3 regions of the Streptomyces sp. NPDC015130 genome follow, and region 1 is predicted to be linked to each of the others. Evidence: riboswitches for the same ligand, from Rfam matches in the RefSeq annotation. Region 1 holds a riboswitch; each other region holds the start of a gene.

The links. Region 1 has a riboswitch for cyclic di-AMP ahead of ACF08F_RS17810 (peptidoglycan DD-metalloendopeptidase family protein). Riboswitches for the same ligand answer to the same signal wherever they lie in the genome.
Region 2: another riboswitch for cyclic di-AMP. It lies ahead of ACF08F_RS31645 (M23 family metallopeptidase); the one in region 1 lies ahead of ACF08F_RS17810 (peptidoglycan DD-metalloendopeptidase family protein).
Region 3: another riboswitch for cyclic di-AMP. It lies ahead of ACF08F_RS00065 (M23 family metallopeptidase); the one in region 1 lies ahead of ACF08F_RS17810 (peptidoglycan DD-metalloendopeptidase family protein).

Annotation. Positions count from the first base shown of each region.
Region 1 is NZ_JBIBVC010000007.1:363,692-373,334, reverse strand. It holds gene ACF08F_RS17830 (STM4013/SEN3800 family hydrolase) at 1-128, shown strand, start outside; gene ACF08F_RS17825 (STM4012 family radical SAM protein) at 125-1,474, shown strand; gene ACF08F_RS17820 (STM4011 family radical SAM protein) at 1,484-2,365, shown strand; gene ACF08F_RS17815 (SGNH/GDSL hydrolase family protein) at 2,352-3,146, opposite strand; gene ACF08F_RS17810 (peptidoglycan DD-metalloendopeptidase family protein) at 3,308-4,282, opposite strand; cyclic di-AMP (ydaO/yuaA leader) riboswitch at 4,287-4,476, opposite strand; gene ACF08F_RS17805 (tyrosine-protein phosphatase) at 4,838-5,659, shown strand; gene ACF08F_RS17800 (DUF6126 family protein) at 5,693-5,848, opposite strand; gene ACF08F_RS17795 (helix-turn-helix domain-containing protein) at 5,884-6,513, opposite strand; gene ACF08F_RS17790 (aspartate aminotransferase family protein) at 6,580-7,965, opposite strand; gene hpnH (adenosyl-hopene transferase HpnH) at 7,976-8,998, opposite strand; gene ACF08F_RS17780 (1-hydroxy-2-methyl-2-butenyl 4-diphosphate reductase) at 9,006-9,643, opposite strand, start outside.
Region 2 is NZ_JBIBVC010000019.1:140,607-150,249, forward strand. It holds gene ACF08F_RS31620 (ATP-binding protein) at 1-503, opposite strand, end outside; gene ACF08F_RS31625 (CobW family GTP-binding protein) at 713-1,771, shown strand; gene ACF08F_RS31630 (DNA topoisomerase (ATP-hydrolyzing) subunit A) at 1,806-4,268, opposite strand; gene ACF08F_RS31635 (M16 family metallopeptidase) at 4,450-5,802, shown strand; gene ACF08F_RS31640 (M16 family metallopeptidase) at 5,829-7,196, shown strand; cyclic di-AMP (ydaO/yuaA leader) riboswitch at 7,420-7,583, shown strand; gene ACF08F_RS31645 (M23 family metallopeptidase) at 7,596-8,378, shown strand; gene ACF08F_RS31650 (GntR family transcriptional regulator) at 8,630-9,313, shown strand; gene ACF08F_RS31655 (HPr family phosphocarrier protein) at 9,545-9,643, opposite strand, start outside.
Region 3 is NZ_JBIBVC010000001.1:19,493-29,135, reverse strand. It holds gene ACF08F_RS00110 (phosphatase PAP2 family protein) at 1-368, shown strand, start outside; gene sigJ (RNA polymerase sigma factor SigJ) at 481-1,404, opposite strand; gene ACF08F_RS00100 (rhodanese-like domain-containing protein) at 1,618-2,115, shown strand; tRNA gene ACF08F_RS00095 (tRNA-Met) at 2,167-2,240, shown strand; gene ACF08F_RS00090 (MerR family transcriptional regulator) at 2,352-3,092, shown strand; gene ACF08F_RS00085 (hypothetical protein) at 3,217-3,588, shown strand; gene ACF08F_RS00080 (PLP-dependent cysteine synthase family protein) at 3,654-4,685, shown strand; gene ACF08F_RS00075 (MFS transporter) at 4,682-6,007, shown strand; gene ACF08F_RS00070 (PP2C family protein-serine/threonine phosphatase) at 6,138-7,424, shown strand; cyclic di-AMP (ydaO/yuaA leader) riboswitch at 7,626-7,771, shown strand; gene ACF08F_RS00065 (M23 family metallopeptidase) at 7,783-8,955, shown strand; gene ACF08F_RS00060 (aldo/keto reductase) at 9,024-9,643, shown strand, end outside.

The DNA of each region.
Region 1 (9,643 bases):
GCTCGGACCACGGCACCGCCTACGGCGAGGACGGCCACACCGGTCACCGGCTCGGCCACGAGGTCGTGTGGACCGTGCCGTACGCGCAGTTCGAGCTGGCGGGCCCGGAGCAGGAGGCCGCGGCATGAGCGACCTCACGACCCCGCGTCCGTACCGGAGTTACGTGTACGCCTACCCGCACAAGACGGCGTACCGCCCCCTCCCGGCCCCGGCTCCCACCCTCGCCGAGCTCTGGCGGGACCAGCCGAAGGACGCCCTCTCCCTCTACGCGCACATACCGTTCTGCGAGGTCCGCTGCGGCTTCTGCAACCTCTTCACCCGCATCGGCGCCCCCGACGAGCTGACCACCCGCTACCTCGACGCCCTCGACCGGCAGGCCGCCGCGGTCCGCGAGGCGCTCGGCGACGCGGACCCGGTGCGGTTCGCCACGGCCGCCTTCGGCGGTGGCACGCCCACCTTCCTCACCGCCGCCGAGCTGGAGCGGCTCTGCGACATCGCCGAGAAGCGGACGGGCGTCGATCTGCGGGCGGTGCCGCTCTCCGTCGAGACCTCGCCCTCGACCGCGACCGCCGACCGGCTCGCGCTCCTCGCCGAGCGGGGCGCGACGCGCCTCAGCATCGGGGTGCAGAGCTTCGTGGAGGCGGAGGCGCGGGCCGCCGTGCGGCCGCAGCGCCGCGCGGACGTCGAGGCGGCCCTCGGCCGGATCCGGGACACCGGGGTCCCCGTCCTCAACATCGACCTCATCTACGGGATCGACGGCCAGACCGATCTGTCCTGGCGTTCCTCGCTCGACGCGGCGCTCGCCTGGCGCCCCGAGGAGCTGTACCTCTACCCGCTGTACGTCCGGCCGCTCACCGGCCTCGGCCGGATCTCCCCGGCCGACCGGCGGCGGGCGGACCTGGAGTGGGACGGGCAGCGGCTGCGGCTCTACCGGTACGGCCGGGACCACCTCCTCGCCCACGGCTACGAGCAGGTGTCGATGCGGATGTTCCGGCGGACGGACGCCGCTCCCCTCGGCCCCGACGACTACGCGTGCCAGACGGACGGCATGATCGGGCTGGGCTGCGGGGCACGCTCGTACACCTCGGCGCTGCACTACTCCTTCGACTACGCGGTCGACATGCGCGAGATCCGCTCGATCATCGACGCCTACACGGAGCGCGAGGACTTCTCGCGGGCCGAGGTGGGCCGGTGGGTCGACGCGGAGGAGGCCCGCCGCCGCCATCTGCTGCAGTCGCTGCTCCAGGCCGAGGGCATGCCGGTCGCCGGGTACGAGGAGCGGTTCGGCTCCTCCCCGTTCACGGACTTCCCCGCGGAGCTGGCCCTCTTCGAGGCCCTCGGCTGGCTCGACGCGGACGCCCCGGCGGGGCTGCTGCGGCTCTCGCCGGAGGGGCTCGCCCACTCGGACGGGCTCGGTCCCGAGCTGTTCTCGCCGGACGTGCGGGCCGCCATGGCCGCGTACGAGCCGAAGTAGGCGGCGGCCGTGGATCTGACGCTGCTCTACCGCGGCCCGCTCTCCTCCTGCGACTTCGACTGCCCGTACTGCCCCTTCGCGAAGCGCCGGGACAGCCGTGAGCAGCTGCGCGCGGACCGGGCCGCGCTCGACCGGTTCACCGGCTGGGCCGCCGCGCAGACCGGCGACCGGCTGCGGATCCTCTTCACCCCGTGGGGCGAGGGCCTGGTGCGCTCCTGGTACCGGCGCGCGCTGGTCGACCTGTCGCGGCTGCCGCACGTCGAGCGGGTGGCGATCCAGACCAATCTGAGCTGCCGGACCGACTGGCTGGCGGAGGCGGACCCGGAGACCGTCGCCCTCTGGTGCACGTACCACCCGGGCCAGACGCCGTACGAGCGGTTCCTCGGCAAGTGCCGCGAGCTGGCGGACCGGGGCGTCCGGTTCAGCGTGGGCGTGGTCGGCCTGCCGGAGCACCGGGAGGACGCCCGTCGGCTGCGCGCCGCCCTGCCTCCGCACGTCTACCTCTGGGTGAACGCGGCCGAGGGGCACACGTACACGGACGCGGAGGCCGAGGAGTGGACGGGGATCGATCCGCTCTTCCCGTACAGCAGACGGCCGCACCGCTCGGCGGGGCTGCCGTGCCGCACCGGCGAGTCGGTGGTCTCGGTGGACGGCGAGGGGACGGTGCGGCGCTGCCACTTCGTCAAGGCCGAGCTGGGAAACCTGTACGACGGTTCGTACCGGGCCGCGCTGCGCCCCCGGGCCTGCCCCCTCGCCGTCTGCGACTGCCACATCGGCTACGTCCATCTGGAGACGCTGCCGCTGTACGACGTGTTCGCCGGCGGGGTCCTGGAGCGGATCCCGGCCGGCGGGCCGCCGTCCCCCGGAGGGGATCTCCTCAGAGGGGCATGAGGTCGGGGCGCTTCGCCTCGACGTGGTCGCCCGAGCTCTCGCCGCGCAGCCTGCGTCCGATCCAGGGCACGAGGTACTCCTTGGCCCAGTGGATGTCGTCGCGGCGCACCTCAAGCGGGCCGCGCGGGGGCTGCGGCGGCCAGGGCTGGTCCGGGTCCGCGGGCACCGGCAGGCCGATGACCTGGGCGGCGCGCAGCGCGACCCGGGTGTGGCCGTCGGGCGAGAGGTGCAGCCGGTCGTCGTCCCAGGCCCGGCGGTCCTGCACGGACCGGAGGGACCACAGGTCGAGGACCGGGCAGTCGTAGCGGTCCGCGATGGCCCGGACGTGCGCGGTGTAGGTGGCGATCTTCCCGCGCAGGTGCTTGAGCACGGGGATGTCGCGGGTGTCGAAGCCGGTGGTCACCATGACGGTGCCGACCGCGGAGGTGAGGTCCGCGACGGCGCGCTCGAAGCGCTCGGCCACGTCGTCGGGGTCGGTGCCGGGCCGGATGATGTCGTTGCCGCCGGCACAGAAGGTCACCAGGTCGGGGGCGAGTTCCTTCGCCCGGGGGACCTGTTCCGCCACGATCTGGTCGAGCAGGCGTCCGCGTACGGCCAGGTTGGCGTAGCGGAAGTCGTCGTGCTCCGGCAGCTGGTCGGCGAGCAGGACCGCGAAGCGGTCCGCCCAGCCGACGTACGTCCCGTCGGGGCCGGGGTCTCCGACGCCCTCGGTGAAGCTGTCACCGATCGCCGCGTACGACCCGAATGCGTTCTTGTCTCTTGATCTCGAATCGTCTGCCACGGGAGCACATCCTTCCCTTTCGGATGTGACCTACGCGACCGTAAGGAGGGGTTGACGGTGGGTGACATATGCCACCGATAAAGAAATTGCCAAGCCGGAATAGGCCGGGCACACCGGTGGCCCGGCACAGGGGTGCCGGGCCACGCGGGTGAGCAGGTACGTCAGATGGAGACGCCGTGCTGGCGCAGGTACGCCAGCGGGTCCAGGTCGGAGCCGTAGCTCGGCGAGCTGCGGATCTCGAAGTGCAGGTGCGGGCCGGTGGAGTTGCCGGTGGAGCCGGACAGGCCGATCTGCTGGCCGCCGGTCACGGACTGGCCGGACGAGACGGAGAGGGAGGAGAGGTGGGCGTACTGCGAGTAGGTGCCGTCGGCGTGCTGGATGACGACCTCGTTGCCGTAGGCGCCGCTCCAGCCGGCCGAGACGACGTTGCCGGCGCCGACGGCGCGGACGGTCGTGCCGGAGGAGGCGATGAAGTCGACACCGGTGTGGTAGCCGGAGGACCACATGGAGCCGGAGGCGCGGTACGGGGTGGAGATGCCGCCGCTGACGGGGGCGACCCAGCCGGTCGAGGAGCCGGCGTCCGACTGCACGGCGGCGGCCGGGGCGGCGGCGCGCTGGCTGCTGCGGGAGGCGCGGGTCTCGTCGCCGGAGCCCTGCGTCGACCCGCTCTTCGGGGCGGCCTTCGCGGCGGCCTTGGGCGCGGCCTTCGGGGCGGCCTTGGGCGCGGCGCTCTTCGGGGCGGCGGTGTTCTTCGCGCCGAGGGTGAGCTTCATGCCGGGAAGGATCAGCGAGGGGTTCTCGCCGACGACCTGGCGGTTGTCCGCGTAGAGCTTCTGCCAGCCGCCGGCGAGGTGGTGCTCGGCGGCGATCTTCGACAGGTAGTCGCCGCTGACGACGGAGTACGTCTTCGGCGCGGCCTTCGCGGCGGCGGGCGCGGCCTGGAGGGCGGCGGGCGCCTTCGCCTGGGCGACGACGGCCTGGGCGGGGACGGCGGCCGGGGCGGCCTGCTCGGCGGCGTGGGCTCCGGTGGCGCCGAGGAGCGGCAGCGCGACGACGGCGCCTCCGGTACCGGCGGCGACGAGTCCACGCGTGAGCGGGTTGATCCTGGGACGGCGGTGCTTACCCTTCGCGGGCATGGCGAATTCCTCTCCGGCGCCTACGAGGTGAGCTGTCGGGTTCGGACTGGAGATGTCCGGCCGCGTGTCCACGCGGCTTCACCCCGAGCCGTCCTGTTGTCGCGGGACCGGCGTACTTCCTGGGTCCCCCGCTCCTGCCACACATGGGATGAGTGCGGATTCCGGACGGTGGCAGGATTCGGCGGTCCGACCGGATTGACGGTGACGCTAGACGAGCGGGGTCGGAGCGAACAAGCCGCAGATTTCCACCGGCATTACAGGGGCCGCATTCCGTCCGGAATTCCGGTCACCCTCCGTCGATGACGGTCCCTCGATTTCCCTTTTCCGTACGGAAATTGCTCCGGGCCCTCGGCCACGATCCGTCACTTCTATGACCCTGCTCACGCGCCGGCGCCCATCTCGCCCTCAACCAGGGCGCGTTCGACCTAACGGTCAATTTCGGACAGATCGCCCATTCCCGTCCGAGGGGGTGCGCCGACCCCGCCCCACCTGGATGATTGCCCCAGGAACCGATCTCGCATCGGGCCCCCGAACGACGACCCCCCAGGAGCATCCGTGACGCAGCAGCTGCCGCAGGTCCCGCCCACCGAAGCGAACGAACCCGAGCTGGCCGAGGTCCGCAACTTCCGGGACGTGGGCGGCCTGCCGACGACGGACGGGCGCGCCGTGCGACCCGGCCGGCTCTTCCGCAGCGGCCACCTCGCCCACGCCACCGAGACCGACGCCGCCTTCCTCGCCTCTCTGGGCCTGCACACCGTCTTCGACTTCCGCAACGAGGCCGACCGCAAGGTCGAGGGCGCGGACGTCGAACTGCCCGGCGTGCGGAACGTGAACATCCCCCTCAACGACCCGGCCGACGGCAAGGAGTTCTGGAAGCTGGTGCGCGACGGCGACATAGCGCAGCTGCGGGAGATCCTGGGGGACGGCAAGGCCGCGACCCGAATGTCCGACTCGTACCGGAAGATGGTGGTCGAGCGGACCGAGGAGCACAGCCGGATCCTGCACTCCATGGCCGAGGAGAGCGTCCCGGCCCTGATGCACTGCGCGGCGGGCAAGGACCGCGCCGGCCTCTCCATCGCGATCACCCTGCTCGCCGTCGGCGTCGAGCGCGAGGCGATCGAGGCGGACTACGTGAAGTCGAACGACCCGCACCGCCGCTACAAGGTGCGCCGCAGCTCCACCGCCGCGGACGCGATGTCGCCCGAGGTGATGGAGCTGCTGAGCCCGCTCTTCGACGCGCGGGTGGAGTATCTGCGGGCCGCCCTGGAGACGATCGAGGCGACCTGGGGATCGGTCGAGACCTACCTCACGGAGGGGCTCAAGCTGGCCCCCGAGACCCGTGAGCGGCTGCGGGAGCGCCTCCTCACCGAGGCGTGACCCCGCCGGGTCAGGGCCCCCGGGCCCTGACCCCTACCGGTTCTGGCCGCCCAGCATGAACAGCAGGTAGAGGAAGCCGGCGAAGAGGTGACCGGCGATCAGGTAGGCGAAGAGGCGGAGCACGAGCCCCTTGGGGAACTTGCCCTCACCGCGCTCTTCGCCGGTGACCGGTACGGACTTCTCGGACATGTCGTGCCTTTCTTCTCGGACGGGATCACGCGGTCTCAGCGCCGGTGCGGCGTTCCGTCCCCGAGGCACAGCTCGGCGACGGGACTCTGCAGCAGGGTGTGCACGAAGAGCAGCTCGGCCCCGCCGGAGGTGGCGGCGCCGATGCGGTGCGGGGTCAGCGAGTCGAAGTGCGCGCTGTCCCCCGGATCGAGGACGTGGACGGCCTCGCCGAGCGCGAGCCGCACCCGCCCCTCCAGGACGTGGATCCACTCCTCACCGGGGTGGACCCGCACGATGTCGGCCCGGGTGGCGTACGGCACGTGGACGCGCAGGCACTGGAGCGCCCGCCCGGCGCCGCCGGCCTGCCGGTAGATCCAGCCGTCGGCCTCGACGGGCTCGGAGCGGCCGGCCCGGACGACGGGGTCCCGCTCGGGGGGTGCCTCGCCCAGGAGCTCGGAGACCGTCGTACCGTAGATACGGGCGAGGCCGAGCAGCATCGGCAGCGAAGGCTGCCGGTTCCCCGTCTCCAGCCGGGAGAGGTGGGCCGGCGAGAGACCGGCCCGCTGGGCGGCGGCCTCCAGGGTGAGTCCCCGGCGGCGGCGCAGGGCCCGCAGCTGCGGGGCGACGTCGGGCAGGACGCCGGGGGTGGCGGTGTCCGGGGAGATCTCCCCGGGGACGTGGTCCATGTGTCCATTGCGCCAGGATCATGCCTCTGAGGCAAGTTTCTTGCCCCAGAGGCAAAGACCTTCGCGCTAACGCTGAGCGACCGCCTGCTTCACCAGGGTCCTCCCGAAGTCCCACATCAGCCCGCCGCCGCCGTGGGCCTCGTCCATGACCGCCGTGAAGGCCGTGACGAACCGGTCCACGTCCGTCTCGTCGACGACCAGCGGCGGGATCAGCTTGATCACCTCCAGACGGTCCCCGGAGACCTGGGTGAGGATGTGGTGCCGCTGGAGCAGCGGCACGACGACCATCTGCGCGAAGAGTCCCTTGCGGGCCGTCTGCAGCATCGTCCAGCGGCCGCGGAGCCCCAGCGAGGACGGCCGGCCGAACTCGATCCCGATCATCAGACCGCGCCCGCGGATCTCGTGCAGCAGCTCGTAGCGGGGCACGAGCTCCCTGAGGCGGCCCGAGAGCAGCTCGCCCATCCGGCGGGCGTGGGCGACCGTGCCCTCGTCCTCCATGACCGACAGGACGGCGAGCCCGGCCGCCATGGCCTGCGCGTTCGCCCCGAAGCTCGCCGAGTGGACGAGGACCCGGTCCATCGAGGAGTAGACCTTCTTGAAGATCCAGTCCTTGCCGAGGGTGGCCCCGACCGGCACGTAGCCGCCGGAGAGCGCCTTGGCGACGCAGACGAGGTCCGGCTCGACCCCGGCCTCGTGCTGGTACGCGTAGAAGTCGCCGGTCCTGCCGAGGCCGGTCTGCACCTCGTCCGCGATCAGCAGCGCGCCGTGCCGGTGCAGCAGCTCCTGGGCGGCGAGCAGGAAGCCGGGCGGCGCTTCGTGGACGCCCTTGCCCTGGATCGGCTCCACGACGAAGGCGGCCACGTCGCCCCGGCGCAGCTCCCGCTCCAGGGCCTCCAGGTCGCCCAGGGCGATCTCGGTGTCCGGCAGGAGCGGCTCGAAGCCGTCCCGGAAACATCGCTCCCCGTTGACGGAGAGCGAGCCGGTGGTGAGCCCGTGGAAGGCGTGGGCGCAGTAGAGGACCCTGGGCCGCCCGGTGGCGTACCGGGCGAACTTCAGGGCGGTCTCCACGGCCTCGGTGCCGCTGTTGCCGAAGAAGACGCGGTCGAGGTGCGGGCTGTGGGCCAGCAGCCGCTCGGCGAGCAGTCCCGGCAGGGGCTGGCAGTCGAAGCGGGTGAGGTCCGCGAGCTGGGCGTCCAGGACGTCGTGGAGGGCCTTGCGGACGACAGGGTGGTGCCGTCCGAGGCCCATCACGCCGAAGCCGGCGAGCATGTCGAGGTGGTCGACGCCGTCGGCGTCCCAGAAGTGGGCACCTTCGGCCCGCTCGTACACCTTGTCGAAGCCGATGGTGTGGAGCATGCGCGGCAGCTGGTGGTTGAGGTACCTGGCGTGCAGCTCGTAACGCTCGCCGCCGCGCTCGGCGAGCAGCGCCCGCAGGTCGAACTCGCCGCTCATGCCGGCCACCTCACCCGTCGCTCCCGGAGACGGTCTCCCGGATCGCGCGCAGGGACTCCTTGAGGGAACCCATGGTGGCGAGGACGGCGGTGGGTTCGTAGCCGCAGTGGGCCATGCAGTTGGCGCAGCGCGGGTCCTTTCCGCGGCCGTACTTGTCCCAGTCGGTGTCCTCGACGAGTTCGCGGTACGTGGGGACGTAGCCGTCGCTCATCAGATAGCAGGGGCGCTGCCAGCCGAAGAGCGAGTAGTTGGGAATGGCCCAGGCCGTGCAGGGGAAATCGGCCTTTCCTTCGAGGAAGTCCAGGAAGAGCGGCGAGTGGTTGAGGCGCCAGCGGCGCCTGTTTCCGCCCGCGAAGGCCTTCTTGAAGAGTTCCCGGGTCTGCTCGACGCCGAGGAAGTGTTCCTGGTCGGGGGCCTTCTCGTAGGCGTAGGCGGGCGAGATCATCATTTCGTCGACCTGAAGGTCGTCGTTGAGGAAATTGAGCACCTCGATGATGGTCTGCGGGGTGTCCGTGTTGAAGAAGGTCGAATTGGTGGTGACGCGGAAGCCGCGCCGCTTGGCCTCCTTGATGGCCGCCACCGCCTCGTCGAACACGCCCTCCTTCGCGACGGATTCGTCGTGCCGCTCGCGCAGGCCGTCGATGTGCACGGCGAAGGCGAAGTACGGGGAGGGCGTGAAGTCCGCGAGCTTCTTGCGGAGCAGCATCGCGTTGGTGCAGAGGAAGACGTACTTGCGCCTGGCCACCAACTGACGGACGATCTCGTGGATCTGAGGGTGCATCAGGGGCTCGCCGCCCGCGATGGACACCATGGGGGCGCCGGACTCCAGGACCGCGCCGACGGCCTGCGCGACCGGCATGCGCTGCTTGAGGACACCCGCCGGGTGCTGGATCTTTCCGCAGCCCTCGCACTTGAGGTTGCAGGCGTAGAGCGGCTCCAGCTCGACGATCAGCGGGAACTTGTCCCGCTTGCGGAGCTTCTGTTCGAAGAGGTAGGTCCCGACCCTGATGGACTGACGGAGCGGCATGGCCATAACTCGTTCACCTCCTGGGGAGCAGCAAAGAACGGTGCCATTCGAAGAACGCGGGAAGGACGGCACGAAGGACACGGAAGGCTGATATTCCCCCGCGTACCGTGCCGATCCGGACCAGTTCATGTTCTGGAGCGTCCACGACCACCCGGACGGCCGCAACCGGGCGGGCGTCCGGGCCGCTCCCGAGCCGTCCGGCCTCCCGCGCGGTGCGCAGGGTCGCCGCGGACTCCATGTCGACGGCGATCGCGCCGGTGGCGCGCAGCGCGGCCCGCTCGGGGCCGCGCACCACATGGTCGGAGCCGCTCAGCGGGCCGGTGTGGACGGTCCGCCCGGGTACGGCTCTGACCAGCGCCTTCACCAGGAGCTCGGTGCCGACGCAGGGGGTCGTGCCCTCGGGGCCACGGGTCTCCTCCGCGACCACCAGGTCCCCCGGGTGCATGCCCGGGGCGAGCCCCGCGCAGAAACCGGAGGCGATGACGGCGGCGTCCGCCCACCGCTCCTCGCCGAGCACCCGGGCGACGGTCCGGCGGGCGTGGGCGGGGCCCATGCCCGTACGCACCACGGTCACCGGCCCCGGGGCGCCGCCGCGGTCCCCGCTGCGCAGGGCGAACTGCTCGATGCCGAGCGCGCAGGCGATCAGCAGCG
Region 2 (9,643 bases), on a different contig from region 1:
ACGATCCGGCCGTCCGCGTCGCGCAGCGGGGCCTTGCCGCGCGCCGAGCGGCCGAGCGTGCCGCTGTCGATCTCCATCACCTCGCGGCCCGCGAGGACGGCGCTGGGGTCGGTGGAGACGCGCCGCCCGATCTGGGCGGGGTCGGTGTGCGACCAGCGCACGCCGCGGGTGTCCATGACGACGACGTACTCGGCCCCCGTGGCCACCCGGATCCGTTCGGCCGCGGTCTGCACCGGGCCCCGCGGGGCGGGCGGGGCGCCGACGACGTCGGCGGCGAGCGCGGGGGAGGCGGTGGACTCGGCGATGGCCAGGGCCCGCCGCATGGCCTGGTCGTCGAGCTGGTCGCTGAGCGGCGCGAGGAAGAGACCGGTGGCGAGGACGGTCACACCGGTCGCGATGGCCAGCTGCATCAGCAGGACCTGCGCGAACATCCGCCGAGGCCACCCGAACCGCCGACGGCGCACGAGGGGCCGCGCGGGGCTGCTGGTCTGTGCGGGTCTCATGCCGAAAAGGTACGGGTCGAAATCCCGGGACCGGAAATACCGACCTGAGGGCGCCTCGGCTTCACCGGGCCGCCCCAGGCCTCCCCGGCGCACGCGCCGTCCGCCGGGGCCGGGGCGCAGGGGCGGATTCGGACGCCCCCGGATGTTCCCGCCTATCCTGGGGCCTTCCCACGGCCGTGGGAAGGAACCCGTTACCGGAGGCGCGACCCTTGACCACGCAGCAGATTCCCGTCGTCGTCCTCGCCGGGTTTCTCGGGGCCGGGAAGACCACGCTCCTCAACCATCTGCTGCGCAGTGCCCGGGGTACCCGGATCGGGGTCATGGTCAACGACTTCGGGGACATCGGCATCGACGCGATGACCGTCGCCGGGCAGGTGGGGTCGACCGTCTCCCTCGGCAACGGGTGCCTCTGCTGTGCGGTCGACGCCGGTGAGCTCGACGAGTACCTGGAGGTCCTGACCCGGCCCGAGTCCCGGCTCGACGTGATCGTGATCGAGGCCAGCGGGCTCGCCGAGCCGCAGGAGCTCGTGCGGATGGTGCTCGCCAGCGAGAACGAGCGGATCGTCTACGGAGGACTCGTCCAGGTCGTCGACGCGGCCGAGTTCGGGGCGACCCGGCGGCGCCACCCGGAGACCGACCGGCATCTGACGATCGCGGACCTCGTCGTCGTGAACAAGGCGGACCGGGTCTCCGCGGACGAGCTGGCCGCCGTACGCGAGACGGTCGTCGGCCTCGCCGGGAAGGCCGCCGTGGTCGAGGCCTCGCACGGGCGGGTCGATCCTGAGCTGCTCTTCGACCGGGTGGTGCCCGAGGACGAGATCGAGGGCCAGATGTCCATCGAGGACATCCTGTACGGCCCCGAGGACGAAGCGCACGCGCACCCGCACGCCGCGTACGAGACGGTCTCCCTGACCGCCTCGACCCCGCTCCACCCGCGCCGCCTCATGGCCTTCCTGGACGCGCGGCCGGAGGGCCTGTACCGGATCAAGGGCTTCGTGGACCTCGGCGCCGCCGACCCGGACAACCGTTACGCGGTCCACGCGGTCGGCCGCTTCCTGCGCTTCTACCCCGAGCCGTGGCCCGCGGGCGTGGAGCGGCTCACCCAGCTCGTCCTGATCGGCTCCGGCGTCGACGCCGCGGGGCTGCGCAAGGAGCTCGCCGGATGCGAGCAGAACGGGCCGCAGGACGCCCCCGACGAGCACAGCATGTGGGGCGTCCTGCGGTACGTGCGCCAGAGCGGGACGGACGAGGAGCCGGACGAGGGCTGAGCCCTTCCCGGCCCGGCCCCCGCCCCGCCCGTCGTCAGTTCGCCGGAGGGGAGGCCAGCACGTCCACCGGCTGCGGCAGCGGCGCGCCCGAGCCGTCGCGGCGGGGGTCCACCTCGGGCAGGGGCACCGGAGTGCCGTTCTTCTGCGCGGCCCGTGCCGGGGTGGCGCCCGCCCAGGCCAGGATCAGGACGTCCTCGCCCTTCAGGAACCGCTGGCAGCGGACACCGCCCGTCGCGCGGCCCTTGCGCGGGTACTGGTCGAAGGGGGTCAGCTTCGCCGACGTACCCGTCGAGGAGTCCAGTGTGCCCGTGGAGCCCGCGACGGTGAAGACGACGGCGTCCGCCGCCGGGTCGACCGCCGTGAACGAGAGCACCTCGGCGCCCGCGGTCAGCTTGACGCCCGCCATGCCGCCGGCCGGCCGGCCCTGGGGCCGTACCTGCGCGGCCGGGTAGCGGAGGAGCTGGGCGTCGGAGGTGATGAACACCAGGTCCTCCTCGCCCGTCCGCAGCTCGGTCGCGCCGACGATCCGGTCGCCGTCCTTGAGGGTGATGACCTCCAGCTCGTCCTTGTTCGCCGGGTAGTCCGGGACCACGCGCTTCACGACGCCCTGGAGCGTCCCGAGCGCGAGGCCCGGGGAGGACTCGTCGAGCGTGGTCAGGCAGACCACCGACTCGTCCGCCTCCAGGGACAGGAACTCCGAGAGCTGCGCGCCGCCCGCGAGGTTGGGGGTGGCCGCGGTGTCGGGGAGCTGCGGCAGGTCGATGACCGCGATGCGCAGGAGCCGGCCGTCCGAGGTCACCGCGCCGACGTCGCCGCGCTGGGTGGCGGCCACCGCCGAGACGATCAGGTCGTGCTTGGTGCGCGGCGCGTCCGGGTCGGCCGGCGGCAGCTCCGCCGTCGCCGTACGGGCCAGCAGTCCCGTCGAGGAGAGCAGGACCCGGCACGGGTCGTCGGCGACCTCCAGCGGTACGGCCGCGACCGGCGCGCCCGCCGATTCGAGCAGGACCGTCCGCCGGTCGGTGGCGAACTTCTTGCCGACGGCGGCCAGCTCCGCCGAGACCAGCTTCCGCAGCTCCGCGTCGGAGTCGAGGATTCCGGTCAGCTCGTCGATCTCGCCGTTGAGCCGGTCGCGCTCGGTCTCCAGCTCGATGCGGTCGAACTTGGTGAGGCGGCGCAGCGGCGTGTCCAGGATGTACTGCGTCTGGATCTCGCTCAGCGAGAAGCGCTCCATCAGGCGCTCCTTGGCCTGGGCGGAGTTCTCGCTCTCCCGGATGATCCGGATGACCTCGTCGATGTCGACGAGCGCGACGAGGAGGCCGTCGACCAGGTGGAGCCGGTCGCGCTTCTTGGTGCGGCGGAACTCGGAGCGGCGGCGGACGACCTCGAAGCGGTGGTCGAGGTAGACCTCCAGGAGCTCCTTGAGGCCGAGCGTGAGCGGCTGGCCGTCCACGAGCGCCACGTTGTTGATGCCGAAGGACTCCTCCATCGGCGTCAGCTTGTAGAGCTGCTCCAGGACCGCCTCCGGCACGAAGCCGTTCTTGACCTCGATGACGAGGCGCAGGCCGTGGTTGCGGTCGGTGAGGTCCTTGACGTCGGCGATGCCCTGGAGCTTCTTGGAACCGACCAGATCCTTGATCTTGGAGATGACCTTCTCGGGGCCGACCGTGAACGGCAGCTCGGTCACGATGATGCCCTTGCGGCGGGCCGTGACCGTCTCCACGGTCGCCGTGGCGCGGATCTTGAAGGAGCCGCGGCCCGACTCGTACGCGTCCTTGATGCCGGACAGTCCGACGATCCGGCCGCCGGTCGGCAGGTCGGGGCCGGGCACGAAGCGCATCAGCGTCTCGAGGTCGGCTCCGGGGTGCCGGATCAGGTGGCGGGCCGCCGCGATCACCTCGCCGAGGTTGTGCGGCGGCATGTTGGTCGCCATGCCGACCGCGATCCCGGAGGCGCCGTTGACCAGCAGGTTCGGGTAGGCGGCGGGCAGCGCCACCGGCTCCTGCTCCTGGCCGTCGTAGTTCGGCGAGAAGTCGACGGTGTCCTCGTCGATGGACTCGGTCATCAGCAGCGCGGCGGGGGCCATGCGCGACTCCGTGTACCGCATGGCGGCGGGCGGGTCGTCGTTGCCGAGGGAGCCGAAGTTGCCATGGCCGTCGACGAGGGGCAGCCGCATGGAGAAGGGCTGCGCCATGCGGACCATGGCGTCGTAGATCGACGCGTCGCCGTGCGGGTGGAGCTTGCCCATCACCTCGCCGACGACGCGGGCGCACTTGACGAACCCGCGGTCGGGGCGGAGGCCCATCTCGCCCATCTGGTAGACGATGCGGCGCTGGACGGGCTTCATGCCGTCGCGGGCGTCGGGGAGCGCGCGCGAGTAGATCACCGAGTACGCGTACTCGAGGAAGGAGCCCTGCATCTCGTCGACGACGTCGATGTCGAGGATCCTCTCCTCGTACGCGTCGTCCGGCGGCGGTGTCTTCGTGCTGCGGCGGGCCATCGCGGCTGCGGCTCCTTCACCAACAAGGTTGATCTGACGCGGACCATTGTGGACCGTGCCACCGACAACGCCGACCGCGACCCGGAAGAGGGACATCTGGAAGGGGCGGGAACTTCGCGAGGTGTCGGCGCGCTTGCATACAGTGGCAGGACTTTTTCACATCGCGATCGAAGGGACGTACATGCCCATGGGTCACACGGCCACGGCCGAGGCCGGCTCCGGCGGCCTGACAGCGACCGAGCACCGGTTGGCGAACGGCCTGCGCGTGGTGCTCTCGGAGGACCACCTGACCCCGGTCGCCGCGGTCTGCCTCTGGTACGACGTCGGTTCGCGGCACGAGGTCGAGGGCCGCACGGGCCTCGCCCACCTCTTCGAGCACCTCATGTTCCAGGGCTCGAAGCAGGTCCACGGCAACGGGCACTTCGAGCTGGTGCAGGGCGCGGGCGGCTCGCTCAACGGCACGACGAGCTTCGAGCGCACCAACTACTTCGAGACCATGCCCACCCACCAGCTGGAGCTCGCGCTCTGGCTGGAGGCCGACCGCATGGGCTCGCTGCTGGCGGCCCTGGACGACGAGTCCATGGAGAACCAGCGGGACGTCGTCAAGAACGAGCGCCGCCAGCGCTACGACAACGTGCCGTACGGCACGGCCTTCGAGAAGCTGACGGCGCTGGCCTACCCGGAGGGCCACCCGTACCACCACACGCCGATCGGCTCCATGGCGGACCTGGACGCCGCGACGCTGGAGGACGCGCGGAACTTCTTCCGCACGTACTACGCGCCGAACAACGCGGTGCTGTCGGTCGTCGGCGACATCGACCCGGCGCAGACGCTCGCCTGGGTCGAGAAGTACTTCGGCTCCATTCCCTCCCACGACGGCAAGCGGCCCCCGCGCGACGGCTCGCTGCCCGACGTCATGGGCTCGGAGCAGCGTGTGGTCCTCGTCGAGGAGGTCCCGGCGCGCGCGCTGATGGCCGCCTACCGGCTCCCGCACGACGGCACGCGCGAGTGCGACGCCGCCGACCTGGCCCTGACCGTCCTCGGTGGTGGCGAGTCCTCCCGTCTGCACAACCGCCTGGTCCGCCGGGACCGTACGGCCGTCGCCGCCGGCTTCGGCCTGCTGCGGCTCGCCGGGGCGCCCTCGCTGGGCTGGCTGGACGTCAAGACCTCCGGCGGCGTCGAGGTCCCGCAGATCGAGGCGGCCGTCGACGAGGAGCTCGCCCGCTTCGCCGCCGAGGGCCCGACGCCCGAGGAGATGGAGCGCGCACAGGCCCAGTTGGAGCGGGAGTGGCTCGACCGGCTCGGCACCGTCGCGGGCCGCGCCGACGAACTGTGCCGGTTCGCCGTGCTGTTCGGCGACCCGCAGCTCGCCCTGACCGCCGTCGACCGGGTCCTCGACATCACCGCCGAGGAGGTGCGGGCGGCCGCCGAGGCCCGGCTGCGCCCCGACAACCGCGCGGTGCTCGTCTACGAGCCGGTGGCCACCGAACAGAGCGAGAGCGACAGCGACGAGGGAGAGGGAGCGGACCAGTGACCGACGCTGCCGTGTCTTTGACGAGCATGGACTTCCACCCGCAGCCCGAGCCGGGCGTCGCCAGGCCCTGGGCCTTCCCGGCCCCGGACCGCGGCTCCCTGGCCAACGGCCTGACCGTGCTGACCAGCCACCGCCCCGGTCAGCAGGTCGTGGCCGTGGAGCTCTTCCTGCCGGCCCCGCTGGACGCCGAGCCGGCCGGTCTCGACGGCGTCGCCACGATCATGGCCCGGGCCCTCTCCGAGGGCACGGACCAGCGCGACGCCGAGGAGTTCGCGGCCGAGCTGGAGCGCTGCGGTGCCACGCTCGACGCGCACGCGGACCACCCGGGCGTCCGGGTCTCCCTCGAGGTGCCCGTCTCCCGGCTGCCCAAGGCGCTCGGGCTGCTCTCCGAGGCGCTGATCGCCCCGGCGTTCCTGGAGACCGAGATCGAGCGCCTCGTGCGCAACCGCCTCGACGAGATCCCGCACGAGACGGCCAACCCGGCCCGCCGCGCCGCCAAGCAGCTCTCCAAGGAGCTCTTCCCGGCCGATTCGCGGATGTCCCGGCCGCGCCAGGGCACGGAGGAGACGGTCTCCGCGATCGACGCCGCCGCCGTGCGTGCCTTCTACGAGGCGTACGTCCGTCCCGGCACGGCCACCGCCGTGGTGGTGGGCGATCTGACGGGCGTCGACCTGGACAAGGTCCTCGCCGAGACGCTGGGCGCCTGGACCGGCGAGCCGGCCGAGACGCTCGCGATGCCGCCGATCACCGCCGACGACACCGGACGGGTCGTCATCGTGGACCGTCCCGGCGCGGTGCAGACCCAGTTGCTGATCGGCCGGATCGGTCCGGACCGCCACGACAGCGTCTGGGCGGCCCAGGTCCTCGGCACGTACTGCCTCGGCGGCACGCTGACCTCCCGCCTCGACCGGGTCCTGCGCGAGGAGAAGGGCTACACGTACGGCGTGCGGGCCTTCGGGCAGGTGCTCCGCTCCGACGCCGAGGGGAACGGCGCGTCGATGCTCGCCATCAGCGGCTCCGTCGACACCCCCAACACCGGCCCGGCACTTGACGACCTGTGGAAGGTGCTGCGGACGCTCGCCGCGGAGGGCCTCACGGACGCCGAGCGCGAGACGGCCGTGCAGAACCTGGTGGGCGTGGCACCGCTCAAGTACGAGACGGCCGCCTCGGTCGCCGGGACGCTCTCCGACCAGGTCGAGCAGCACCTCCCGGACGACTACCAGGCCCAGTTGTACGCGCGCCTCGCCGAGACGGGGACGGTCGAGGCGACCGCGGCCGTGGTCAGCGCCTTCCCCGTGGACCGGCTCGTCACCGTGCTCGTGGGCGACGCGGCGGAGATCGCCGAGCCCGTGCGGGCGCTCGGCATCGGTGAAGTCACCGTGGTGACCGGCTGATCGCACGCGCCGACCGCCGGGTCGCACATGCCGACCCGGCGACGGAAGGCCTCGACGTCACGGTTTCGTCGAGGCCTTCCCGTTTGTCCGGATTGCGGGCAAGGGTGGTCGTCTGCCCTGTGGCATGTCTTACAAACTGACGCGTCTGTTTGCCGATTGACAGACGATCCGCATAGCGTCGGTCCGTCTGTTCGTCAGTTGTACGCGCCGCACTCGCGGCAGCGGACAGTCATCGCCGAGTCCCCGTCAGGCGCGAGCCTGGGGAGCCGGGGACCCACACAGTCCCTGGGGTGAATCGGGCGCCTTCGTCTCGTACGGAGGGGCTCGTAGGAGACCTTCCTGCTCCGAACCCGTCAGCTAACCCGGTAGGCGAGAGGGAAGGAAAGGATCAGCCTCTACATGGCGTTCACCCGTGCCACCGGGAAGCATCGTGGTCCGAGCCGGATGGCGCGCCGCAGCGTGGGCATCGCCGGCGTCGCGACGCTCGCCACCACCGGCGTCATCGGAACCCTCGCCTCCCCGGCGCTCGCTGCCGACGCGGACAACCGCTCCGCCGAGGACACCGGCCGCATCAAGGTGATCACCGAGGACTCGATCGCGGACCGGATCGACGCCCAGGCCGCCGCCCAGGAGCAGGAGGCCTTCGAGGCCGTCGCCAAGGAGAAGGCCCAGGCGGAGGCCCGCGCCGAGGCGAAGCGCAAGGCCGAGGCCCGCGCCAAGGAGGTCCGCGAGGAGCGCGAGCGCGCCGCCCGCGAGGCCGAGCGCCGCCGCCTCAACTCCTTCCAGCTCCCCGTGGCCGGCTCGTACGTGACCACCGGCTACAAGACCGGCGGCTCGCTCTGGTCCTCCGGCAGCCACTCCGGCATCGACTTCCACGCCTCCTACGGCAGCTCGGTCGTCTCCGTCGGCTCCGGCACCGTCGTCGAGGCCGGCTGGGGCGGCGCGTACGGCAACAACATCGTCATCCGGATGAACGACGGCACGTACACCCAGTACGGTCACCTCTCGTCCATCGGGGTCTACGTCGGCCAGACCGTCGAGCCGGGTCAGCAGATAGGCGTCTCCGGCTCGTCCGGCAACTCGACCGGCCCGCACCTCCACTTCGAGGCACGCACGGGATCCGACTACGGCTCGGACCTGAACCCGATCTCCTACCTCCGCGCCCGCGGCGTCAGCCTCTGACACCACGTCGATCGCGTCGCAAAAGCCCCGGCTCGTACTGAGCCGGGGCTTTTTCGTCGACCGGGCGACCGAAATGTATGAGCCTGGATTCCATGCGGGCATCGGAAATTCCGGCCCGCTGCAATAGAGTCACGGAACAAGCTCGGAACAGGCTCGGAACGAGTACGGGACGAGCACACGAAGAGCACGGGACGGACGCAGAACAGGCGTCACCCGAATTGTCTCTCGCGGACCAAAGGCGGAGGTCGGACATGCGCGTTCCCGCGCAATCGGTGTGCACGGCGATCCGGGACGACATCGTCTCCGGTGTCTTCGAGCGGGGTGGGCGGCTGACCGAGGAGCAGCTCGCCCGTCGCTACGGGGTCTCCCGTGTCCCGGTCCGCGAGGCCCTGCGCACCCTGGAGTCCGAGGGTTTCGTCGTCACCCGCCGGCACGCCGGCGCCCATGTCGCCGAGCCCACCGAGCAGGAGGCGGCCGATCTCCTCGACATGCGGGCCCTGCTCGAACCGCTCGGCGCCGCCCGCGCCGCGCAGCGCCGCACCGAGGCCCATCTGAAGGTGCTGCGCGGCCTGGTCAGGCTGGGCCAGGAGCGGGCCAGGCGCGGCCAGGGGGAGGATCTGCGCTCGCTCGGCGGCTGGTTCCACGAGACGCTGGCACAGGCCTCCGGCAGCCCGGCTCTGACGGCCCTGCTCACCCAGCTCCGGCACAAGATCACCTGGATGTACGCCGTCGAGCAGCCGGCCCACCCCGTGGAGGCCTGGTCCGAGCACGGCGCCATCGTGGACGCCGTCGCGCGCGGCGACGCGGAGCGGGCCAGGGCGCTGACGGCGCTGCACGCGGAGCGCTCGCTGGCACTGCACCGGCTCAAAGGGTCGGAGCGCGGCCGTGTGAGGGTTTCGCAACATGTCGTCAACACGGCGAGCGGTCAGAATTAACGCGCGCACCGTATACAAAGAAGAGGAATTCGACGGAGCTGCTTCGCGCTGCCCGGAATTACGCGGAAGTCGGCCCGGGAAACGCAGGATCCGGAAACCGGGTCGAGATCCCTCGGGAATCCTCGGGAATCCGGTTCGGGAATCCGGCTCGGAAATCCGGCCCCGGAAACGCGAGAACCGCGGCCGCCGGGATTCCGGCAGCCGCGGTTCTCGTCGTACGGGAAGGCGGGGTCAGACGGTCTCGGGGAGCTCGTCGAGACCCTCGGCCACCAGCTTCGCGAGGCGGTCCAGCGCGGCCTCGGCGCCGTCGGCCTCGGAGGCCAGGACGAT
Region 3 (9,643 bases), on a different contig from region 1:
TCGCGGGCGCCGGGGCGATCGCCGTGGCCTCGGCGACGGCCAATCTGCTGGGCAAGCGGCTCGTCCGCAGGCAGCGGCCGGACCGGGAGGCGGCCCGGGTGGCCGTGAGCCGGCACGTCCCGATGCCCGACTCGGCCTCGTTCCCGTCCGGGCACACCGCGTCGGCGGTCGCCTTCGCCGCCGCCGTGGGCTCGGTGCTGCCCGGTGCAGGTGTGCCCCTCGGGGTGCTGGCGGGCGCCGTGGGCTACTCCCGGGTGCACACCGGCGTGCACTACCCGGGTGACGTCGCCGCGGGCGCGGTGCTCGGCGTCGCGAGCGCCGCCGTCTCCCTGGCGGCCGTGACCTGGGTGACCGCCAGGGACAGGTGAGGGGCGCCCGGCAGCCTCGGCAGGTCACGCGGGGACGGCCTCGGCAGGTCACGCGGACAGGTGCGGGCGCCCGGCCTCGGCAGGTCACGCGGACAGGTGCGGGCGCCCGGCCTCAGAAGGTCGCGCGGGCCAGGTCCTCGTCCGAGAGGCCGAGCGCGGCGAGCCGCTCCGGGTCCGCGAGGATCTCGAGGCCGACGATCCGGTCCCCGGAGATCGTGAACGACATGAGCACGGACGGGCGGCCGTCCACGACCGCGACGAACGCGGGCGCGCCGTTGACCAGGACCGGCAGCGACGCCTGCTTGAACTTCGCGTACGTGAGCGCCTGCGCGACGACGGCCTCGGCGCCCCGCACCACCTTGGAGGCGGCCGCCAGGGCCCTGCCGCCGTCCGCCCGCAGCACCACGCCGGGGTCGAGGACGGCGAGCAGGCCCTCGAAGTCGCCGCCGTTCGCGGCGGCCAGGAAGGCGTCGGCGATCTCCCGCCGGCGCCGGGCGTCCGGGCCCGGCGGCGGGGTGGCGTCCTGGACCCGGCGGCGGGCCCGGCTGGCGAGCTGACGGGTCGCGGCCGGGGTGCGGTCCACGATCCGCGCGATCTCGTCGAAGGAGACGGCGAACATGTCGTGCAGGACGAAGGCGAGCCGCTCGGCCGGCGACAGCGTCTCCAGGACGACGAGGAGAGCGAGGCCGACGGACTCGGTGAGCTCCGCCGAGTGCTCGGGGTTCGTGGCGTCGAGGACGGTGACGACCGGGTCGGGGACGAAGTACTCCAGCGGGTCCTCGCGGCGCGAGCCGCGGGAGCGCAGCATGTCGAGGCAGACGCGGCCGACGACCGTGGTCAGCCAGCCGCTGAGGTTCCGCACCTCGCCGATGTCGGCGCGGCTGAGCTTGAACCACGTCTCCTGGACGGCGTCCTCCGCCTCGCTCAGCGAGCCGAGCATCCGGTAGGCCACGGCCCGCAGGTGCCCCCGGTCGGCCTCGAACCGCCGGGCCAGTGCGTCGCCGTCCTGTCGGTCGTCGTTCAGCTCGCCGTTCACGCGTCCGTCTCCCCCTTCGCCTCCGTCATGCCTCCATGACGGAGGGAACTCTGCCGATGTGACACCAACCGCGGCGGCCGAGCGGCCCGAACGGTCTCGTCACGTGAGATCCCCGCCGCGCCGCGCCGAACGCCCGGGATTCCCCGGCGGCAGTCCCCGACCGCCGTGGATCCGTACTTCAGCGCGATGATCTTCGTCCGTAGATTGATCACCATGACGACGACGACAACGACGCAGGTCAACCCCGTACTCCGCACCCCGCCGGCCTCCCCCGCCGCCGCTGCCGCGTACTTCTCCGCCAGCCTCGCCTTCCACGCCGACGTCTCCGACGTGGCCTCCGCGCTCGCCACCGCGAAGGCCGAGGGCACGGACCCCGGCTTCGTCGTGATCGACTCGCGTTCCACCGCCTCCTGGGACCAGGGGCACGTCCCCGGCGCGCTCCACCTGCCGACCGCGCTCATCCCCGAGCAGGCCGAGCAGCTCCTCGACAAGTCCGTCCCGGTGGTCACGTACTGCTGGGGCCCCGGCTGCAACGGCGCCACCCGCGCCGCGCTGGCCCTCGCCGAGCTGGGCTTCCAGGTGAAGGAGATGCTCGGCGGCTTCGAGTACTGGGTGCGCGAGGGCTTCGCCTACGAGACCTGGGAGGGGCCCGCGGAGAAGGCCGCGGACCCGCTCACGGCGCCCGTGGACTCCGACGACTGCGGCTGCTGAGAAACCGATTTCACGAATGCGCCGGGCATGACGTAGAGTCGTGTTTACCGACGCGGGGTGGAGCAGCTCGGTAGCTCGCTGGGCTCATAACCCAGAGGTCGCAGGTTCAAATCCTGTCCCCGCTACTCAGTAGCAGCGAAGGCCCGGATCCGATTTCGATCGGATCCGGGCCTTCGTCGTTCCCGCGCGCGGCTCGGCTTGACCTTGACGCGACGTCAAGATTTAGCGTTGTCGGCATGGAGTGGTCGATCCAGGAGATCGCCAAGAAGGCCGGCACCACCAGCCGCACCCTCCGCCACTACGGCGAGCGGGGACTGCTGGAGCCGAGCCGGATCGGCGCGAACGGTTACCGGTACTACGACCAGGCGGCGCTCGTGCGTCTGCAGCGCATCCTGCTGCTGCGCGAGCTCGGGCTCTCTTTGCCCGCGATCGCCGAGGTCCTCAAAGGACAGCGCGACCCGTCCGCCGCGCTGCGCACCCATCTGCTCCTCCTGGAGCAGGAGCGGGAGCGCATCGGCCGGCAGATCGAGGCCGTCCGCACCACTCTCCACAAGACCGAGAAGGGAGAACAGCTCATGGCAGAGGAAGTCTTCGACGGCTTCGACCACACGCGGTACGAGCAGGAGGTCACCGAGCGCTGGGGCCGTGCGGCGTACGAGCAGGGCGACCGCTGGTGGCGCTCGCTCGACGCCGAGGGGAGGAAGGCGTTCCTGGACGAGCAGACCGGCATCGCCCGCGACTTCGCGCAGGCGGTACGGGACGGCCTGGCCCCCGACAGCGAGGCGGTGCAGGCGATCGCGCGGCGCCAGGTCGCGTGGCTGTCGGCCACGACGACCCCGACCAAGGAGTACGTGATCGGACTCGGCCGCATGTACGTCGACGACCCGCGCTTCACCGCCCACTACGACAAGCACGGCGAGGGCACCGCGCTCCTCGTCCGGGACGCGATGGCGGTCTACGCGGAACGGAGCCTGTGAGCGATCGCAGCGATCCCAGTGGTCGGAAGTGGTCGGAAGTAAACGGTGGCCAAAACCGCGCCCGTCGTTTTGGCGGTGCGTGACACCCCGCCGTAGTCTCACGCGCACCATGGGTGACGACGGTGTGAGTGACGTAGGAAGGCGGGCGCCCGCCGTCCTCGTCCTGCTCGCGCTCCTCGCCCTCCTGATGAGCGTCTGCCACGGAGCGCACGGGCACGTCCTGCCCGCCTCCAAAAGCGCGTCGGCCGCCGTCTCCGCCCCCGCCCCGCCGCACGGCTGCGAGCGGTCCGGGGAGGTCTGGTCCTTCGACGCCCACCTGCCCGCGCATACCACCGCCTCACAGCTCGCCGCACCCGAGTCCGGCGGGGCCGTGACCCCGTCCTCGTACGCGGCGGACCTCCGCACCGACCCCCGCGCACGCTGTGTCCGGGGCAGGGCGGGACCCGGCCCCGAGCCGGGCCTTCTGCTGATCGCCCTCGGAGTGGACCGGAACTGAGCCGGGTCCCGCACCCACGCGTGACCAGGTTCCTTTCGGCGTACCACCTCAAGGACGTAGACCCCATGAACAGTCGCCTGTTCGGCAACACCCTGCCCATCGCCGTCCAGACCGTCGGCAACACCCCCGTCCTCTGGACGGACGACGGCTACTGGGCCAAGCTCGAAGGCTTCAACTTCGGCGGCATCAAGGACCGCGCCGCCCTCTACATGGTCGAGCAGGCCCGCCGCCGCGGCGAGCTGCGGCCCGGCGCGCCCATCGTCGAGTCGTCCTCCGGGACGCTCGGCCTCGGGCTCGCCCTCGCGGGCGTCCTGCACGGCCACCCCGTGCACGTCGTCACCGACCCCGGCCTCGAACCGATCGTCGAGCGGATGCTGGTCGCCCACGGCGCCCAGGTCCACGTCGCCACCGAGCCCAGCCCGCAGGGCGGCTGGCAGCAGGCCCGGATGGACCTCGTCGCCGACCTGCTGCTCCGGCTCGACGGGGCCTGGTGGCCCAACCAGTACGGGAACCCCGACAACTGCGACGCCTACGCCGGGCTCGCCGCCGAGCTGTCCGAGCAGCTCGACCGGATCGACGTCCTGGTCTGCGCGGTCGGCACCGGGGGCCACTCGGCCGGGATCTCCCGCGCGCTGCGCGCCACCGGCAGCCCCGCCCTGGAGCTGGTCGGCGTGGACTCGATCGGCTCCACGGTCTTCGGCCTCCCCGCCGGGGACCGGCTGATGCGCGGCCTCGGCTCCTCCATCCACCCGGCCAACGTGGACCACGACGCCTTCGACGAGGTCCACTGGGTGGCCCCCGCCGAAGCGGTGCGGGCGGCCCGCCGGCTGGCCTCGCGTCAGTTCGCCACCGGCGGCTGGAGCGTGGGCGCGGTCGCGCTCGTCGCCGGCTGGCTGGCCCGCACCCGGCCGCGCGGGACACGGATCGCGGCCGTCTTCCCCGACGGGCCGCAGCGGTACTTCGACACCGTCTTCAACGACGAGTTCTGCGCGGCGCACGGGCTCCTCGACGGGCCGGTGCGGGAGGACCCCGTCGCGTACGAGGCGGACAGGGCCGTCGACGGCTGGACCCGCCGGGTGCTGGAGCGGGCCAAGTGACCACGGCGGCGCCTCCCCGCGGAGGCATCTGGAAGCAGAGCCGCACCTTCGACCCGGCCGTCCGGCTGCTCTTCCTCAACCAGCTCACCATCAACCTCGGCTTCTACATGCTGATGCCGTTCCTGGCCGCGCACCTCGCGGACGGGCTCGGCATGGCCGCCTGGGCGGTCGGCCTCGTCCTCGGCGCCCGGAACCTCTCCCAGCAGGGCATGTTCCTGGTCGGCGGGGCGCTCGCCGACCGGCTCGGCTTCAAGCCGCTCATCGTGGCCGGCTGCGCGCTGCGGACGGTCGGCTTCGGGGCGCTCGCCTTCGCGCAGTCGCTGCCGATGCTGGTCGCCGCCTCGCTCGCGACCGGGCTCGCCGGGGCGCTGTTCAACCCGGCGGTTCGGGCCTGCCTCGCGGCGGAGGCCGGGGAGGAGCGGCGGGTCCAGGCCTTCGCGCTGTTCAACGCGTACTACCAGGCCGGGATCCTGCTCGGCCCGCTCGTCGGCGTGGCGCTCACCGGGGTGTCGTTCCGGCTGACGTGCACGGTGGCGGCGGTCCTGTTCGCCGGCCTGACCCTCGTACAGCTCCGGCATCTGCCCGCGGCGGCCGGGGCTTCCGCGCGGGAGGCCGCGGGGAAGGACGGGCGGGGGCAGTTCCGTACGGTCCTCTCGCACCGGACGTTCTGGCTCTTCTCGCTCGCGATGACCGGCTCGTACGTGCTGTCCTTCCAGGTCTATCTGGCGCTGCCGCTCGCGGCGGGCGGCACGGGGCTCACGACGGCGCTGTTCGTCGTCTCGGCGCTCGTCGCGCTCGCCGGACAGCTGCGGATCACGGCCTGGTGCCGGCGCCGTCTCGACCGCGAGCGGTGCCTGGTCCTCGGACTCGCGCTGATGGGCGGGGCCTTCCTGGTGCCGGCGGCCCTGGGCCGGGGCGTGGCGGGGCTGTTGCTGTGCGCGGTGGTCCTGGCGGTGGCGAACGCGGTGCTCTACCCGTACGAGATGGACACCGTCGTCGCCCTGGCCCGGGGGCGCTGGGTGGCCACCCACTACGGGCTCTACAACACGGTCTGCGGAATCGGGATCACCGTCGGGAACCTGGCGACGGGCGCGCTGCTCGACGTGACCGGGTGGTCGGCGGTCCCGTGGCTCGCGCTGTGCGCGGTCGGCCTGGTGTGCGCGGGCGCGGTCGCCCTCCTCGCCCGCGGGGGCCGCCTCGCGGAGCCGGGGCCGGAGAAGCCGGGCGCGGGGCCGGAGCCGGAGATCCCGGCCGCAGGGCCGGAGCCGGAGAAACCGGCCGCGGACGCGGGACCGGAGAAACCGGCGGCGGCCGCCCCTTAGAGCCCGGCGCGGTACGCCAGTCGGCCCCGTGGAGGTCGCCGCCGAGTGCGGTGGCGGCCACCCTGGGAGGGCGCGGTACAGAGCACCGTGACCGGTACGGGCCGGTACGGGCCGGGGCAGGAGAGCACAGGTGGGGCACCCCCAGGAGCGGCGGCGGGCGGGCGGCGGGCGGCGGCGCGGCGACGGCCGTGCCGCCTCCGGCCCTCCCGTGTACGGCGGAGCCCGGCGGTTCATCCGTGCGCTGCCCCCGCTGATCATCGTGGGCGGCCTCGCCTACGACGTGGCGACACCGCCCGAGTACACGGCGGCGCCGCTCTTCTCCGCCGCCCCGCTGATAGCCGCGCCCTTCTTCTCCATGCTGACCACCCTGCTCACCGGGATCGCCGCCGTCCTCGCCTCCGTCGGGCTGCACGGCTACAACGGCACCGTCGACGAGATCCCGGCCCTCACCGAGACGCTGACCGTCGTCACCGTGTCCGCGCTCGCCCTCCTCATCAACCGGGTCGTGCGGCGCAGCGGCGAGCGGCTGGCGTCCGCCAGGGTCATCGCGGAGACCGCGCAGAAGGCGGTGCTGCCGACGCCCGACGAGCGCATCGGCGGGCTGCAGTGCGCGGCCCGCTACGAGGCGGCGCAGGCCGACGCGTTCATCGGCGGCGACCTGTTCGCGGTCCAGGACACCCCGTACGGGGTGCGGCTCGTCGTGGGGGACGTGCGGGGCAAGGGGATGGACGCGGTCGAGGCGGTCGCCGTCGTGATCGGGGCGTTCCGCGAGGCGGCCGAGCAGGAGCGGAGCCTGGAGGGGGTGGCGCAGCGGCTGGAGCGGGCGCTGACCCGGGAGGGGACCCGCAGGGCCGGGCTCGACGCCTTCGAGGGGTTCACGACGGCCGTCCTGGCGGAGATCCCGCGCGACGACGGGCCGGGGGACGGAGGCGTACGGGTCGTCAACCGCGGGCATCCGCCGCCGCTGCTGCTGTACGTGGACGGGGATCTGGACGTGCTGGATCCGGCGGAGCCGGCGCTGCCGCTCGGGATGGGGGAGCTGGCGGCGTGGCCGGACCGGGCCGAGGAGCGGCCGTACCCGCCGGGCGCGACGCTGCTGTTCTACACGGACGGCCTGTCGGAGGCGCGGGACGCGCAGGGCGTCTTCTACGATCCGGCGGCCCGGCTCGCCGGGCGGATCTTCCCGGGACCCGAGGAGCTGCTCGACGCGCTCGTCGACGACGTACGCCTCCACACGGGCGGCGGGTCGACGGACGACATGGCGCTGCTCGCGGTGAGCAGGCCCGCGGCGGGGCAGCAGGAGAGGCGCCGGACGATGCCGGTGGTCCCGCCCGCCGCGCCGGCTCCTTCGGGACCTCTGGGGACTCCGGCTGGGCCTTCGGCGGGGCCTTCGGCACGGCCCGGTCACCAGGCGTAGTCGAAGGGTGTCACTCCGATAACAATTGACATAACGTCAGATCGCAGGGGTTCGGCCACTCCTTGCTGAAGGGGGGTCAACTCGGGCGATTCCCCACCAATTCAATGAACGATCACTGGGAACAGCTTGGAATCGGGCGCCCCTGTCTATTAACGTTCGATAACGCAGCGCGGTCGTCACACCCGTCGCAAGAGGCGGCACCGTGCGCACGCGCCGAATCCTGAAAAGGAACCGGGGAACCACCATTTGGGGTGAATCAGGCCCTTCGCACCCGTGCGACGAGCCCGTAGGAGACCTTCCTGCTCCGAACCCGTCAGCTAACCCGGTAGGCGAGAAGGAAGGAAAGGAGCGCGCCCCCGTGGCGTCCAACACTCCCGCATCCGAGGCCCCCTTCGACGCCTTCGGTGGTGGTGCGGGTCCTGCCGCTCCGGACACCGAGTGGAACCCCGACGAGGGAACCCTCCGCTCCGGCGGACGGCACCGGGTCGTCAAGCAGCGCTCCAACTTCGCCCGTTCCTCCACCGTCCTCGGCGTCGGCGTCATCGCGGCCGTCGGTGCGGGCGGCCTCGCCACCGCGCAGGAGAAGCCCCCGGTCGCGATATCGCTTCCCGACCTCCCGGACCTCCCCGACCTGAACCTCCCGGCCGCCGAGGACCTCCCCGGCGTCGGCGAGCTCTTCGCCGACGACCAGGCCGACCAGCAGATCCAGGACACCATCGCGGCGACCGGCGGCAACCCGAACCCGCTCACCGCCGCCACCTACGTGACGCCGGGCACGGACGACGCCTCCGCGACCACGCGTGCCGCCCAGGCCTCCTTCACCACGCAGAACGCCACCGCCGAGGCGGCCCCGACCCGCGCCGCCGACGCGGGCGAGATCCTGCGCGCCCGCATCCTCCAGCAGGCCGAGCAGCAGCAGGCCTCCGCCGACGCCGCCGAGAAGCTCGCCGCCGAGAAGGCCGCGGCCGAGAAGGCGGCAGCCGAGGCCGCCGCGGCGGAGAAGGCGGCCGAGGAGGCCAAGGCCAAGGCCGAAGCGGAGGCCAAGGCCAAGGCGGAGGCGGAAGCCAAGGCCGAGGCCGAGCGGATCGCCGCCGAGAAGGCGGAGGCCGAGCGCCTCGCCCAGCTCGCCGCGAGCTACTCGATGCCCCTCTCCTCGTACAGCCTCAGCGCGACCTACATGCAGTCCGGCTCGATGTGGTCCTCCGGCTACCACACCGGCCTCGACTTCGCGGCCCCCACGGGCACCCCGCTCAAGGCGGTCCACAGCGGCACGATCAAGTCGGCGGGCTGGTCCGGCTCGTACGGCTACCGGGTCGTCCTGGAGCTGGAGGACGGCACCGAGGTCTGGTACGCCCACCTCTCCTCCATGACGGTCGGCGCGGGCCAGACCGTGACCACCGGCGAGACGATCGGCCGCGTCGGCGCCACCGGAAACGTCACCGGCGCCCACCTCCACATGGAGGTCCACACCGCGGGCGGCGACGGCATCGACCCGGCGGCCTGGCTCCGCTCCAAGGGCCTGTCGCTCTGACGCTCCCGCGTCACGCACGGACCGGCCCCGACGGAATAGCCCCGGTGGCGCGGGTGGTTGATCACCGCATGACGACCCTCCGCCCGCTGGGCACTTCCGACCTGCACGTCTTCCCGCTCGCCCTGGGCGGCAACGTCTTCGGGTGGACCTCCGACGAGGCCGAGTCCTTCGCCGTCCTCGACGCCTACGTCGCCGCCGGCGGCAACTTCGTCGACACCGCCGACATGTACTCCTCCTGGGCCGAGGGCCACGAGGGCGGCGAGTCCGAGACGGTCATCGGCCGCTGGCTCGCCTCCCGCGGCCGCCGGGACGACCTCGTCATCGCCACCAAGGTCGGCGCCCACCCCCGCTACAAGGGGCTCGCCGCCACCACGATCAAGGGCGCCGTCGAGGAGTCCCTGCGCCGCCTCGGCACCGACCACATCGACCTCTACTACACGCACTTCGACGACGAGACCGTCCCGGTCGAGGAGATCGTCACCGCCCTCGACCAGCTCGTGAAGGACGGCAAGGTGCGGGCCGTCGCCGCCTCCAACATCTCCCCGGAGCGGCTGCGGGCCTCCCTCGACTTCGCCGAGGCGGAGGGCCTCACCCGGTACGTTGCGCTCCAGCCGCACTACAACCTGGTCTCGCGCGAGACGTACGAGGGCCCCCTCCAGGAGACCGTCGAGCAGGCCGGCCTCTCCGC